One region of the Pseudomonas sp. FA-1 genome, then DNA from elsewhere that is predicted to be linked to it. Evidence: predicted binding sites of a transcription regulator. Region 1 holds the regulator's gene; the other holds the start of a gene.
What was found. The regulator sigma-54, encoded in region 1, starts transcription at its own class of promoters, with help from an activator protein. The targets are predictions, from matches to a motif close to ANTGGCATNNANNTTGCTNT.
Positions count from the first base shown of each region.

Region 2: glnK (P-II family nitrogen regulator) is a predicted target of sigma-54. The motif match lies at 2,640-2,659, and genes of this name have one in related genera.

Region 1 is NZ_JBWXTH010000002.1:346,374-352,037, forward strand. It holds gene AC1MHZ_RS05600 (KdsC family phosphatase) at 1-99, shown strand, start outside; gene lptC (LPS export ABC transporter periplasmic protein LptC) at 108-680, shown strand; gene lptA (lipopolysaccharide transport periplasmic protein LptA) at 667-1,191, shown strand; gene lptB (LPS export ABC transporter ATP-binding protein) at 1,192-1,917, shown strand; gene AC1MHZ_RS05620 (RNA polymerase factor sigma-54) at 2,074-3,567, shown strand; gene hpf (ribosome hibernation-promoting factor, HPF/YfiA family) at 3,645-3,953, shown strand; gene ptsN (PTS IIA-like nitrogen regulatory protein PtsN) at 3,966-4,430, shown strand; gene rapZ (RNase adapter RapZ) at 4,432-5,286, shown strand; gene AC1MHZ_RS05640 (HPr family phosphocarrier protein) at 5,308-5,580, shown strand; gene pmbA (metalloprotease PmbA) at 5,647-5,664, opposite strand, start outside.
Region 2 is NZ_JBWXTH010000001.1:572,198-577,861, forward strand. It holds gene sutA (transcriptional regulator SutA) at 1-312, opposite strand, end outside; gene AC1MHZ_RS02640 (ammonium transporter) at 768-2,099, opposite strand; gene glnK (P-II family nitrogen regulator) at 2,143-2,481, opposite strand; gene AC1MHZ_RS02650 (accessory factor UbiK family protein) at 2,848-3,111, shown strand; gene AC1MHZ_RS02655 (YifB family Mg chelatase-like AAA ATPase) at 3,288-4,775, shown strand; gene AC1MHZ_RS02660 (monovalent cation:proton antiporter-2 (CPA2) family protein) at 5,171-5,664, shown strand, end outside.

The DNA of each region.
Region 1 (5,664 bases):
ACCCAGGCGCGTGGCGGCGAAGGCGCAGCCCGCGAATTCTGTGAATTGATCATGCAGGCCCAGGGCAACCTGGACGCTGCCAACACCAACTACCTCTAAGGCCGCACATGTTCAGCAAGAAAGCCCGAAATATCGTGCTGCTCGGTGCGATCGCCGCACTGCTGGTGGCGGTCGGCTACTGGAACATCAGCCCCGAGAGCTTCCTCGACAAGCCCGTGGCCCAGGTCGACGAAAGCGCCATCGACTACTACGCGATCAACGCCCACAGCGTGCAGTTCATGCCAGACGGCAAGATGCAGTACGAGATGACTGCCGACAAGGTCGAGCACCTCAAGGCCAGCGAAGTCTCCCTGCTGACCAAGCCCGACCTGCACCTGTACCGCGGTACCCAGTACCCGTGGCACGTGCAGAGCGAGCGCGCCGAGGTCAACCCGGACGGCACCGAGGTCGAGCTCATCGAGAAGGTCCGCGTGGCCCGTACCGATGAAAAGCAGCGCGAAATGATCGTCACCACGTCCCGCATGACCGTGTTCCCGCAGAAGCAATATGCGCAGACCGAGCAAGCCGTTAGAATCGACGGCGCCGGTGGGACCACTACGGGCAAAGGAATGAAAGCGTATTTGAAAGACGGCAGGATGGACCTGCTGTCCAACGTAAGAGGACAGTATGAGGCTCGTTAAAACCCTCCCCTTTTTGCTCAGCCTGAGCGCGGCACTGGGAAGCGCGAGCGCCTTGGCCCTGCCCAACGATCGTGACCAGCCTATCCGCATCCAGGCCGACAACGCTCACCTGGACGACAAGCAAGGCGTAGCCACCTATACCGGCGACGTGATCATCACCCAGGGCTCGATGATGATCAAAGGCAACACCGTGACCATCACGCGCGCCGCCTCCGGCGATATCGACGTGGTCACCTCGGTGGGCAACCTGGCGTACTTCGAGCAGCAGCAGAGCGCCGCCAAGCCCGACAAGATGAAAGGCTGGGCCGTGACCATCCAGTACCAGGCGCAGAAGGACCTGGTGATCCTCACCGACCGCGCCAAGGTCGAGAACGAAGGCAACACCACCGAAGGCGAGAAGATCGTCTACAACACCAAGACCCAGGTGGCTACCGCCGGTCGTGGTGGCAATGTGACTTCACCCCGTCAGCGCATCGACATGGTGATTCAGCCGAAGAAGAAGGCCGAGTAAATGGCAACCCTCAAAGCCCAGCACCTGGCCAAGAGCTACAAGGGCCGCCAGGTCGTCCGCGACGTCAGCCTGTCGATCGACAGCGGCCAGATCGTTGGCCTGCTCGGCCCCAACGGCGCCGGCAAGACCACCTGCTTCTACATGATCGTCGGCCTGGTCCGCGCCGACCAGGGCCGCGTGCTGATCGACAACCTGGACGTCAGCCACCAGCCCATGCACGGCCGCGCCCGCGCCGGCATCGGCTACCTGCCCCAGGAAGCGTCGATCTTCCGCAAACTGTCGGTGGCCGACAACATCATGGCCATCCTCGAGACCCGCAAGGACCTCGACCGCGACGGCCGCCGCAAGGAGCTGGAAAGCCTGCTGCAGGAGTTCCACATCAGCCACATCCGTGACAATCTCGGCATGAGCCTCTCCGGTGGCGAACGCCGCCGCGTCGAGATCGCACGAGCATTGGCCACCGCGCCGAAGTTCATCCTGCTGGACGAACCCTTCGCCGGCGTCGACCCGATTTCCGTGGGCGATATCAAGCAAATCATCCATCATCTCAAGGCCAAGGGCATCGGTGTGCTGATCACCGACCACAACGTCCGCGAGACGCTCGATATCTGCGAGACCGCCTACATCGTCAACGATGGACAACTGATCGCCGAAGGCGATGCCGAGACCATCCTGGCCAATGACTTGGTCAAGGAGGTCTACCTGGGCCACGAGTTCCGACTCTGAGCCCGGAGTCTGCCTGGAGCACTGCCGCAAAGGTTGCAGTGCTCTAGGCAAACGCTACAATTTCAGGCATATAACTTGCTTAAAATTGGCGCCCCGGCGCCCTTCGTGTAGTGGATGGCGCATGCGCGCCGGCGAACAAGGTATTAAGCCCCAGCCATGAAACCATCGCTCGTCCTAAAAATGGGCCAGCAACTGACGATGACACCGCAGTTGCAACAGGCCATCCGTCTGCTCCAGCTCTCCACCCTGGACCTTCAACAGGAAATTCAGGAAGCGCTGGAATCCAATCCGATGCTCGAACGTCAGGAAGACGGCGACGACTTCGACAACAGCGACCCCATGGCCGACAACGCCGAGAGCAAGCCGGTCGCCGAAGCCCAGGACAACAGCTTCCAGGAAAGCACGGCCAACGCCGAAACCCTGGAAGAAGGCGAATGGAACGAACGCATCCCCAACGAACTGCCCGTCGACACGGCCTGGGAGGACATCTACCAGACCAGCGCCAGCAGCCTGCCGGCCAGCGATGACGACGAGTGGGACTTCACCACCCGCACCTCCACCGGCGAGAGCCTGCAAAGCCACCTGCTGTGGCAGTTGAACCTGGCACCGATGTCCGACACCGACCGGCTCATCGCCGTGACCCTGATCGACAGCATCAACGGCCAGGGCTACCTGGAGGACAGCCTCGAGGAAATCTGCGCAGGCTTCGACCCGGAGCTGGATATCGAGCTGGATGAAGTGGAAGCCGTACTGCACCGCATCCAGCAGTTCGAGCCTGCCGGCATCGGCGCACGCAACCTCGGCGAATGCCTGCTGCTGCAACTGCGCCAGCTGCCGGCCGACACCCCATGGATGGCCGAAGCCCAGCGCCTGGTCACCGACTTCATCGACCTGCTCGGCAGCCGCGACTACAGCCAGCTGATGCGCCGCATGAAGCTCAAGGAAGATGAACTGCGCCAGGTCATCGAGCTGGTACAGAGCCTCAACCCACGCCCGGGCTCGCAGATCGAGTCCAGCGAGCCGGAATACGTGGTACCCGACGTCATCGTGCGCAAGGACAACGACCGCTGGCTGGTGGAGCTCAACCAGGAAGCGATCCCGCGCCTGCGAGTCAACCCGCAGTACGCAGGTTTCGTCCGCCGCGCCGACACCAGCGCCGACAATACCTTCATGCGCAACCAGTTGCAGGAGGCACGCTGGTTCATCAAGAGTCTGCAGAGCCGCAACGAGACGCTGATGAAGGTCGCCACCCAGATCGTCGAGCACCAACGCGGCTTCCTCGACCAGGGCGACGAAGCGATGAAGCCATTGGTACTGCACGACATCGCCGAGGCGGTGGGCATGCACGAATCGACCATTTCCCGGGTCACCACGCAGAAATACATGCATACCCCGCGTGGTATCTATGAATTGAAATACTTTTTCTCGAGCCATGTGAGTACCGCCGAAGGCGGTGAATGCTCGTCTACGGCGATCCGCGCGATCATCAAGAAACTGGTTGCGGCGGAAAATCAGAAAAAGCCATTGAGTGACAGCAAGATCGCTGGTTTACTGGAGGCACAAGGCATCCAGGTAGCCCGTCGCACCGTCGCCAAGTACCGCGAGTCCCTCGGCATCGCACCGTCGAGCGAGCGCAAGCGACTGATGTAGCCCCTGGCTGTGCCATAGCGTTTCAGTGGCAGGTGCAATACCTGCCCTTTATGCACGGGCAACAAAGGAGAAGCTGTATGCAAGTCAACATCAGTGGACAGCATGTAGAAGTCACCCAACCACTGCGTGAGTACGTACTCGAGAAGCTCGCCCGGGTGGAAGGACATTTCGACAAGATCACCAACGTAACGGTGATCATGAAAGTCGAGAAACTGCAGCAGAAGGTCGAGGCCACGCTCCAGATTCCCGGCGGAGAAGTGGTTGCCAACGCCGAACACCAAGACATGTATGCAGCGATCGATGCCCTGGCTGACAAGCTCGACCGCCAACTGAAAAAACACAAGGAAAAACAGCAAAGCCTGCTGCAAGGTGCAGCCGCCCGCTGATCCCTCTCATCCATGATCCGACTTGAAACCATCCTGACCCCCGGCCGTTCCCTCGTGAACGTGCCGGGCGGCAGTAAGAAGCGCGCCCTGGAAAAGGTCGCCAACCTGATCGCCGAGCAAATTCCCGAACTGGAGATGCAAGACGTCTTCGAAAAGCTGGTTGCCCGCGAGAAACTGGGCTCCACCGGCTTCGGCAATGGCATCGCCATCCCTCACTGCCGGCTCGAAGGCTGCACGGCGCCCGTCAGCGCCCTGCTGCACCTGGATGCTCCCATCGACTACGACGCCATCGATGGCGCGCCCGTGGACCTGCTGTTCGTCCTGTTGGTGCCCGAGGCTGCCACCGATGCCCACCTTGAACTGCTGCGCCAGATCGCCAGCATGCTCGATCGCAAGGAGGTCCGCGATCGCCTGCGTGCCGCCGACAGCAGCGAGGCCCTGTACCAGGTAGTCCTGGACGCACAGAACGAGCACTAACATGCGCCTGATCATCGTCAGCGGCCGGTCCGGCTCCGGCAAAAGTACCGCCCTCGATGTCCTGGAAGACAACGGCTATTACTGCATCGACAACCTGCCCGCCGGGTTGTTGCCGCAACTGGCCGAAAACGCACTGATCAATACCGAGCTGTTGCAACCGAAGGTGGCCGTCTCCATCGACGCGCGCAACCTGCCCAGCCACCTGACCCGCTTTCCCGACCTGCTCGAAGAGGCCCGAAGCCGGCATATCCAATGTGATGTGCTGTACCTGGACGCCGACGAGGAGACGCTGCTCAAGCGCTTCTCCGAGACCCGCCGGCGCCACCCGCTGACCAACGCCAATCGCTCCCTGGCAGAGGCGATCCGGGTCGAAAGCGAGCTGCTCGGCCCGATCTCCGACCTGGCCGACCTGAAGATCGACACCACCAACCTGAACCTCTATCAGCTGAGGGACTCGATCAAGCTGCGCCTGCTCAACCAGCCCGAGCCCGGCACCGCGTTCCTGGTCGAGTCCTTCGGTTTCAAGCGCGGCATGCCCGTGGACGCCGATCTGGTGTTCGACGTACGCTGCCTGCCCAACCCGTACTGGAAGCCGGAGTTGCGCGAGCATTCCGGGCTGGACCAGCCGGTGATCGACTACCTGGCCACCCAACCGGATGTCGAGGAGATGTTCCAGGATATCTCCAGCTACCTGCTCAAATGGCTGCCCCGCTTCGCCGCCAGCAACCGTGCGTATGTCACCATCGCCATCGGCTGCACCGGTGGGCACCATCGTTCCGTGTACCTGACCGAGCGCTTGGGCCAGTTGCTGCAACAATCCCTGAAAAACGTCCAGGTTCGCCACCGCGACCTCTAGCCCAAGGATATCCGCCCCACGATGCCCGCCCGCGAAATCACCATCATCAACAAGCTTGGCCTGCATGCCCGGGCGGCGGCCAAGTTCGTCGGCGTGGCCGGCCGCTTCCCCTGCCAGGTCAGGGTCGGGCGTGCGCCGGACAAGCTGGTCGATGGCAAGAGCATCATGGCGGTGATGATGCTCGCCGCAGGCAAAGGTACCCAGGTACACCTGATGACCGAGGGCGAGCAGGACACCGAGGCCATGGATGCCCTGGTCGAATTGATCAACAACTACTTCGACGAAGGCGAGTAGCCCTAGCCAGCCAAACAACCGGGGCCGCGAAGCGGCCCCGGTTTTTTTTTAGCAATGCGGCAGGTATCAACTCCCCGCGACAGT
Region 2 (5,664 bases), on a different contig from region 1:
GCCGTACTTGTTGTCCGGCTTCTTGGGCGGATCGGCGACCACGTTGGCTTCGACCTCTTGAACCTTGCCACCACGTGCAAGGAATTCTTCCATGGCCTTGGCCAGCGCATCGCGCTCCTTCTGCTTGGCCTCCATGCTCGGCATCTCGTCTACCGAGACCGCTGCCTTGGATTTGCCCTTGGCGGCAGGTGCGGGGCTGTCGTCTTCGCCGGCATCTTCCACGCCGTCGTCGGCTGCAGCTTCAAGGCCCTCATCGGCCTCGTCTTCGTCGCCTACTTCGAGGTCGTCATTTTCCAGATCGTCGTCGCTCATGTTCTACCTCATGACTTGCGAAAAGCAGGTTAGTTATAGACCAATGGAGCCGTAGACCGGCGTCCACCAGTGAAAATTCAACTGGCCGTGGGTTGGCCACTGCCCGGGCATCCATCTCCTGATGGGAGACTGCCGCCCTGCAGGCCCTGCTCCTGGCAGTGCCTGAAAAATCATCGAGCCATCGGCCGGAAAAAAGCGCCGGCAATTACCTGCTGGCCATGCGCTATTGCAAGCCTAGCAAAGGGTTGAGAAGAGTGTGGACAGCTCATCGAACACCCTTCGGCGCGCATTCTAGCGCGCTCGTGAAAAAAGCAAAGCTCCCTGAACGCCTGGCAACCTGTAAGTTTTTTACGAATGTCACGAACGTGCCGGGTAAACCGTTTGCCCTACGCTAAACAGCGAATTCCAGGCAAAAAAAAGCCCGGCGAACCGGGCGATTTTCTACCGCGTTGCGGTTACAGGTTGTAGCCGCGTTCGTTGTGCTGAGCCAGGTCGAGGCCGACCGACTCTTCTTCGTCATTGACTCGCAGCCCCATCAAGCCATCGAGCACCTTGAGGATCACGTAGGTGGCAATGGCGGTGTAGACCACGGTGAACAGCACGCCCTTGGTCTGCACCCAGACCTGCGCGCCGATGTCTTCGACCGCACCAAAGCCGCCCAGGGCAGGCGCTGCGAATACGCCGGTGAGGATGGCACCGACGATACCGCCGACCCCATGCACGCCGAAGGCATCCAGAGAGTCGTCGTAGCCGAGCTTGCGCTTGAGGCTGGTGGCGCAGAAATAGCAGATCACGCCCGAAGCCAGGCCGATCACCAGCGCGCCCATCGGGCCAACGGTACCGGCAGCCGGCGTGATGGCCACAAGGCCGGCGACCACACCCGAGGCGATGCCCAGGGCACTCGGTTTGCCGTGGCCGATCCATTCGGCGAACATCCAGCCCAGTGCCGCGGCGGCGGTGGCGATCTGGGTGACCAGCATGGCCATGCCGGCGGTGCCGTTGGCGGCGGCGGCGGAACCTGCGTTGAAACCGAACCAGCCGATCCACAGCATCGCGGCGCCCATCAGGGTATAGCCCAGGTTGTGCGGGGCCATCGGCGTGGTCGGGTAGCCCTTGCGCTTGCCCAGCACCAGGCAGCAGACCAGGCCTGCGATACCAGCGTTGATGTGCACCACGGTGCCACCGGCGAAGTCCAGTACGCCCCAGTCCCACATCAGTGCACCGTCACCGCTCCAGACCATATGGGCGATCGGTGCGTAGACCAAGGTGAACCACACGCCCATGAACACCAGCATCGCAGAGAACTTCATGCGCTCGGCGAAAGCACCGACGATCAGCGCCGGGGTGATGATGGCGAAGGTCATCTGGAAGGTGATGAACACCGCTTCGGGGAACAGCGCGGCAGCCGAGGTCAGGCTCTGAGGCGTGACACCGCTGAGGAACGCCTTGGAAAAGCCGCCGACGAAGGAATTGAGGTTGACCACGCCTTTTTCCATACCGGAGGTATCGAATGCCAGGCTGTAGCCATAGATGACCCAGAGAATGCTCATCAGGCCGGTGATGGCGAAGCATTGCATCATCACCGACAGCACGTTCTTCGAGCGCACCATGCCGCCGTAGAACAGCGCCAGGCCCGGAATGGTCATGAACAGCACCAGCGCCGTGGCGGTGAGCATCCAGGCGGTGTCACCGGAGTTCAGCGCCGGGGCAGCGTCCTCTGCCAGGGCCAGGCCGGGCATTACGAGGGACAATAGGGCTCCTAGCCCTGCGATCTTGCGCAGAGTCATGTTGTTTTCTCCTGGGGCGTTGGGTTTGGTGAGGCTGTGGTGCTTAGATCGCGTCGGTATCGGTTTCGCCGGTACGGATGCGAATGGCCTGCTCCAGATTGACCACGAAGATCTTGCCGTCACCGATCTTGCCGGTGTTGGCCGCCTTGGTGATGGCTTCGATGACCCGGTCAAGATCCTTGTCGTCGATGGCGACGTCGATCTTCACCTTGGGCAGGAAATCGACCACGTACTCGGCACCGCGGTACAGCTCGGTATGGCCTTTCTGCCGACCGAAGCCTTTGACTTCGGTCACGGTGATGCCCTGCACGCCGATTTCCGACAGCGACTCGCGCACGTCGTCCAGCTTGAACGGCTTGATGATGGCAGTGACTAGCTTCATGAAACTTCTCCCGATTTGGTGGACTTGCCCCAGGAAAACAAACCCGTCTCAAGTCTAAGCGCAGCGCCTGGCTTTGTAACGCGCCGTCGGCGGCATCTGGCATCGCATGCGCGCTGCCTGGTTCAAGGAACTGCATCAGTGCATGGCTCGCAGAGGTCTTAGCAGAAACCTTGCCAGCTCGAACAAAGCCATAAAAAACAAAGAGTTACTGTAAATCCGAGTGCTGGGCCAATCGCTATCAGGCAAAACGCGCACAATTATGGTGCATGCTGGCCTGGCGTATTGCGCAAAACCTGTGCAGCGCGAGCCCCGCCGGGGCGCGTGTTACACTGCCCGCCTTCTCATTGATTCAGCGGACAGCCCAACATGCTCGCGCCAAAAGCCTTCCTCGACGCCCTGAGCGACCAGGCCTCCCGCCTGTTCAGCGGCGACACCGCCCAACCCCGCGCCGAACTGGAAAGCCAGTTCAAGGTCCTGATGCAAGGTGCCTTCAGCAAGCTGGACCTGGTCAGCCGGGACGAATTCGACAGCCAGATGGTCGTCCTGGCGCGCACCCGCGCCCGCCTAGAGGCGCTGGAGAAGCAACTGGCCGAGCTGGAGGCTCGGGTCGCGCCGCCTGCCCAGGAATAACGACCGCCGCTCCCTATGGGTGCGGGCTCACCCGCGAAGGGCCGTACAGCGGCCCCTGGCCTTGACCCGGTTCGCTGCAAAACCCCGACGCACTCTTTCCCGATAGCCTTTCCCCAGGCGCTCTATGCTTGCCAAACCGCAGGAAGCGGTTCCCCACAAGCGACCACGGAGTGTCCATGTCCCTCGCCCTCGTCCACAGCCGCGCCCAGGTCGGAGTACTGGCGCCCGCTGTCAGCGTCGAAACCCACCTGGCCAACGGCCTCCCAACCCTGACCCTGGTCGGGCTGCCCGAAGCCACGGTCAAGGAAAGCAAGGACCGGGTGCGCAGCGCCATCGTCAATTCCGGGTTGGACTACCCCAACCGACGCATCACCCAGAACCTCGCGCCCGCCGACCTGCCCAAGGACGGCGGCCGTTACGACCTGGCCATCGCCCTGGGCATCCTCGCGGCCAATGGCCAGGTACCAGTGGCGGCTTTGAGCGAGATCGAGTGCATCGGTGAGCTGGCCTTGTCGGGTGGGTTGCGCCCGGTACAGGGCGTCTTGCCGGCGGCGCTGGCGGCCCGGGAGGCCGGGCGAGCGTTGGTCGTGCCGAAGGAGAATGCGGAAGAGGCGAGCCTGGCGAGCGGCCTGGTGGTCTATGCGGTGGGCCATCTACTGGAGCTGGTCGCCCACCTCAACGGCCAGGTGCCCCTGCCACCTTACGCGGCCAACGGTTTGCTGCTGCGCAGCCGGCCCTATCCCGATCTCAGCGAAGTACAAGGCCAGGCCGCAGCCAAGCGTGCGCTGTTGGTGGCGGCGGCGGGAGCCCATAACCTGCTTTTTACAGGCCCGCCAGGTACCGGCAAGACATTGCTCGCCAGCCGCCTGCCCGGGTTGCTTCCCCCACTGGATGAACGCGAAGCCCTGGAAGTGGCGGCGATCCAGTCGGTCAGCGGCCATAAGCCGCTGGACTGCTGGCCACAGAGGCCTTTCCGACACCCTCATCACTCAGCGTCAGGACCGGCCCTGGTGGGCGGGGGTAGCCGGCCGCAACCAGGAGAGATCACCCTGGCGCACCATGGCGTGCTGTTTCTGGATGAACTGCCAGAGTTTGAGCGGCGTGTACTCGAAGTACTTCGCGAACCCTTGGAGTCCGGCGAGATCGTGGTGGCGCGGGCCAAGGACCGGGTCCGCTTCCCGGCGCGCTTCCAGTTGGTGGCTGCGATGAATCCCTGCCCGTGCGGCTACCTGGGCGACCCTACCGGGCGCTGCCGCTGCAGCACCGAACAGATCCAGCGCTACCGCAACAAGCTTTCCGGCCCCCTGCTCGACCGCATCGACCTGCATCTGACCGTGGCACGGGAAAGCACGGTGCTGACCAACGACCCCAGCGGCGATTCCAGCGCCAGCGTCGCCCGCCTGGTGGCCGAGGCCCGCGAGCTGCAGCAACGCCGTCAAGGGTGCGCCAATGCCTTTCTCGACCTCAATGGCCTGCGCCGCCATTGCGTGCTGGAGCCTGCCGACCAGGCCTGGCTGGAGGGTGCCTGCGAGCGTTTGACCTTGTCGTTGCGCGCAGCCCATCGCCTGCTCAAGGTGGCCCGCACGCTGGCTGACCTTGAGCAGGTGGAGCGCATTGGCCGTGCGCACCTGGCCGAAGCGCTGCAGTATCGGCCTGGTTCCTGATCACGGCAGTGCATGCAACTCCATCGCGGGGCAAGCCCGCTCCCACAGGTTTGCCGCCGTGCTCAAGGTGGCGATGACGTGTAGGAGCTGGCGGAGCCTGCGATGGGCCGCAAAGCGGCCCCTTGAGTCTGAAGAGCTCCACCGTTTGAAGGCTTGGGGCTGTTTTGCAGCCCATCGCAGGCTGTCGCCAGCTCCCACCGAGATTGCGCCGCTCTCAAGACTTGCGAAATCCCTGTGGGCTTGTCCTGCAAAGGTACCAATGACAGAACGCTGCTTCTCGGGAAACCCGGATTGTCCTGTTTCGATCCCAGGACGAAAATGCGCCCCTCGCTTACCCTGGCGTAAGCTGATACCGCTGCGCCAATCCCCCACAAGCCGCTCAAGGAGCCCGAGCAATGCCCCACGAAGGCAGCCTTCTACAAACCGCAGTGATCTTCCTGCTCGCCGCTGTCCTGGCAGTCCCGCTGGCCAAGCGTCTGCAACTGGGCGCAGTGATCGGCTACCTGCTCGCTGGCGTGGCCATCGGCCCACAAGCCCTGGGGCTGATCCGCGATACCGAAAGCGTCGCGCATATTTCCGAGTTGGGTGTAGTTCTGCTGCTGTTCATCATCGGCCTGGAGCTGTCGCCGAAACGCCTGTGGCTGATGCGCAAATCGGTGTTTGGTGTCGGCACCGCCCAGGTGTTGCTGACCGGCGCGGTCATCGGCGCCATCGCCCTGTTCGGCTTCGGCCAGTCGCTGCCGGCAGCGATCGTGCTCGGCCTGGGCCTGGCATTGTCGTCCACCGCCTTGGGCCTGCAGAGCCTGGCGGAAACCAAGCAGCTCAACGCCCCTCACGGGCGCCTGGCATTCGCCATCCTGCTGATGCAGGACATCGCAGCGATCCCGCT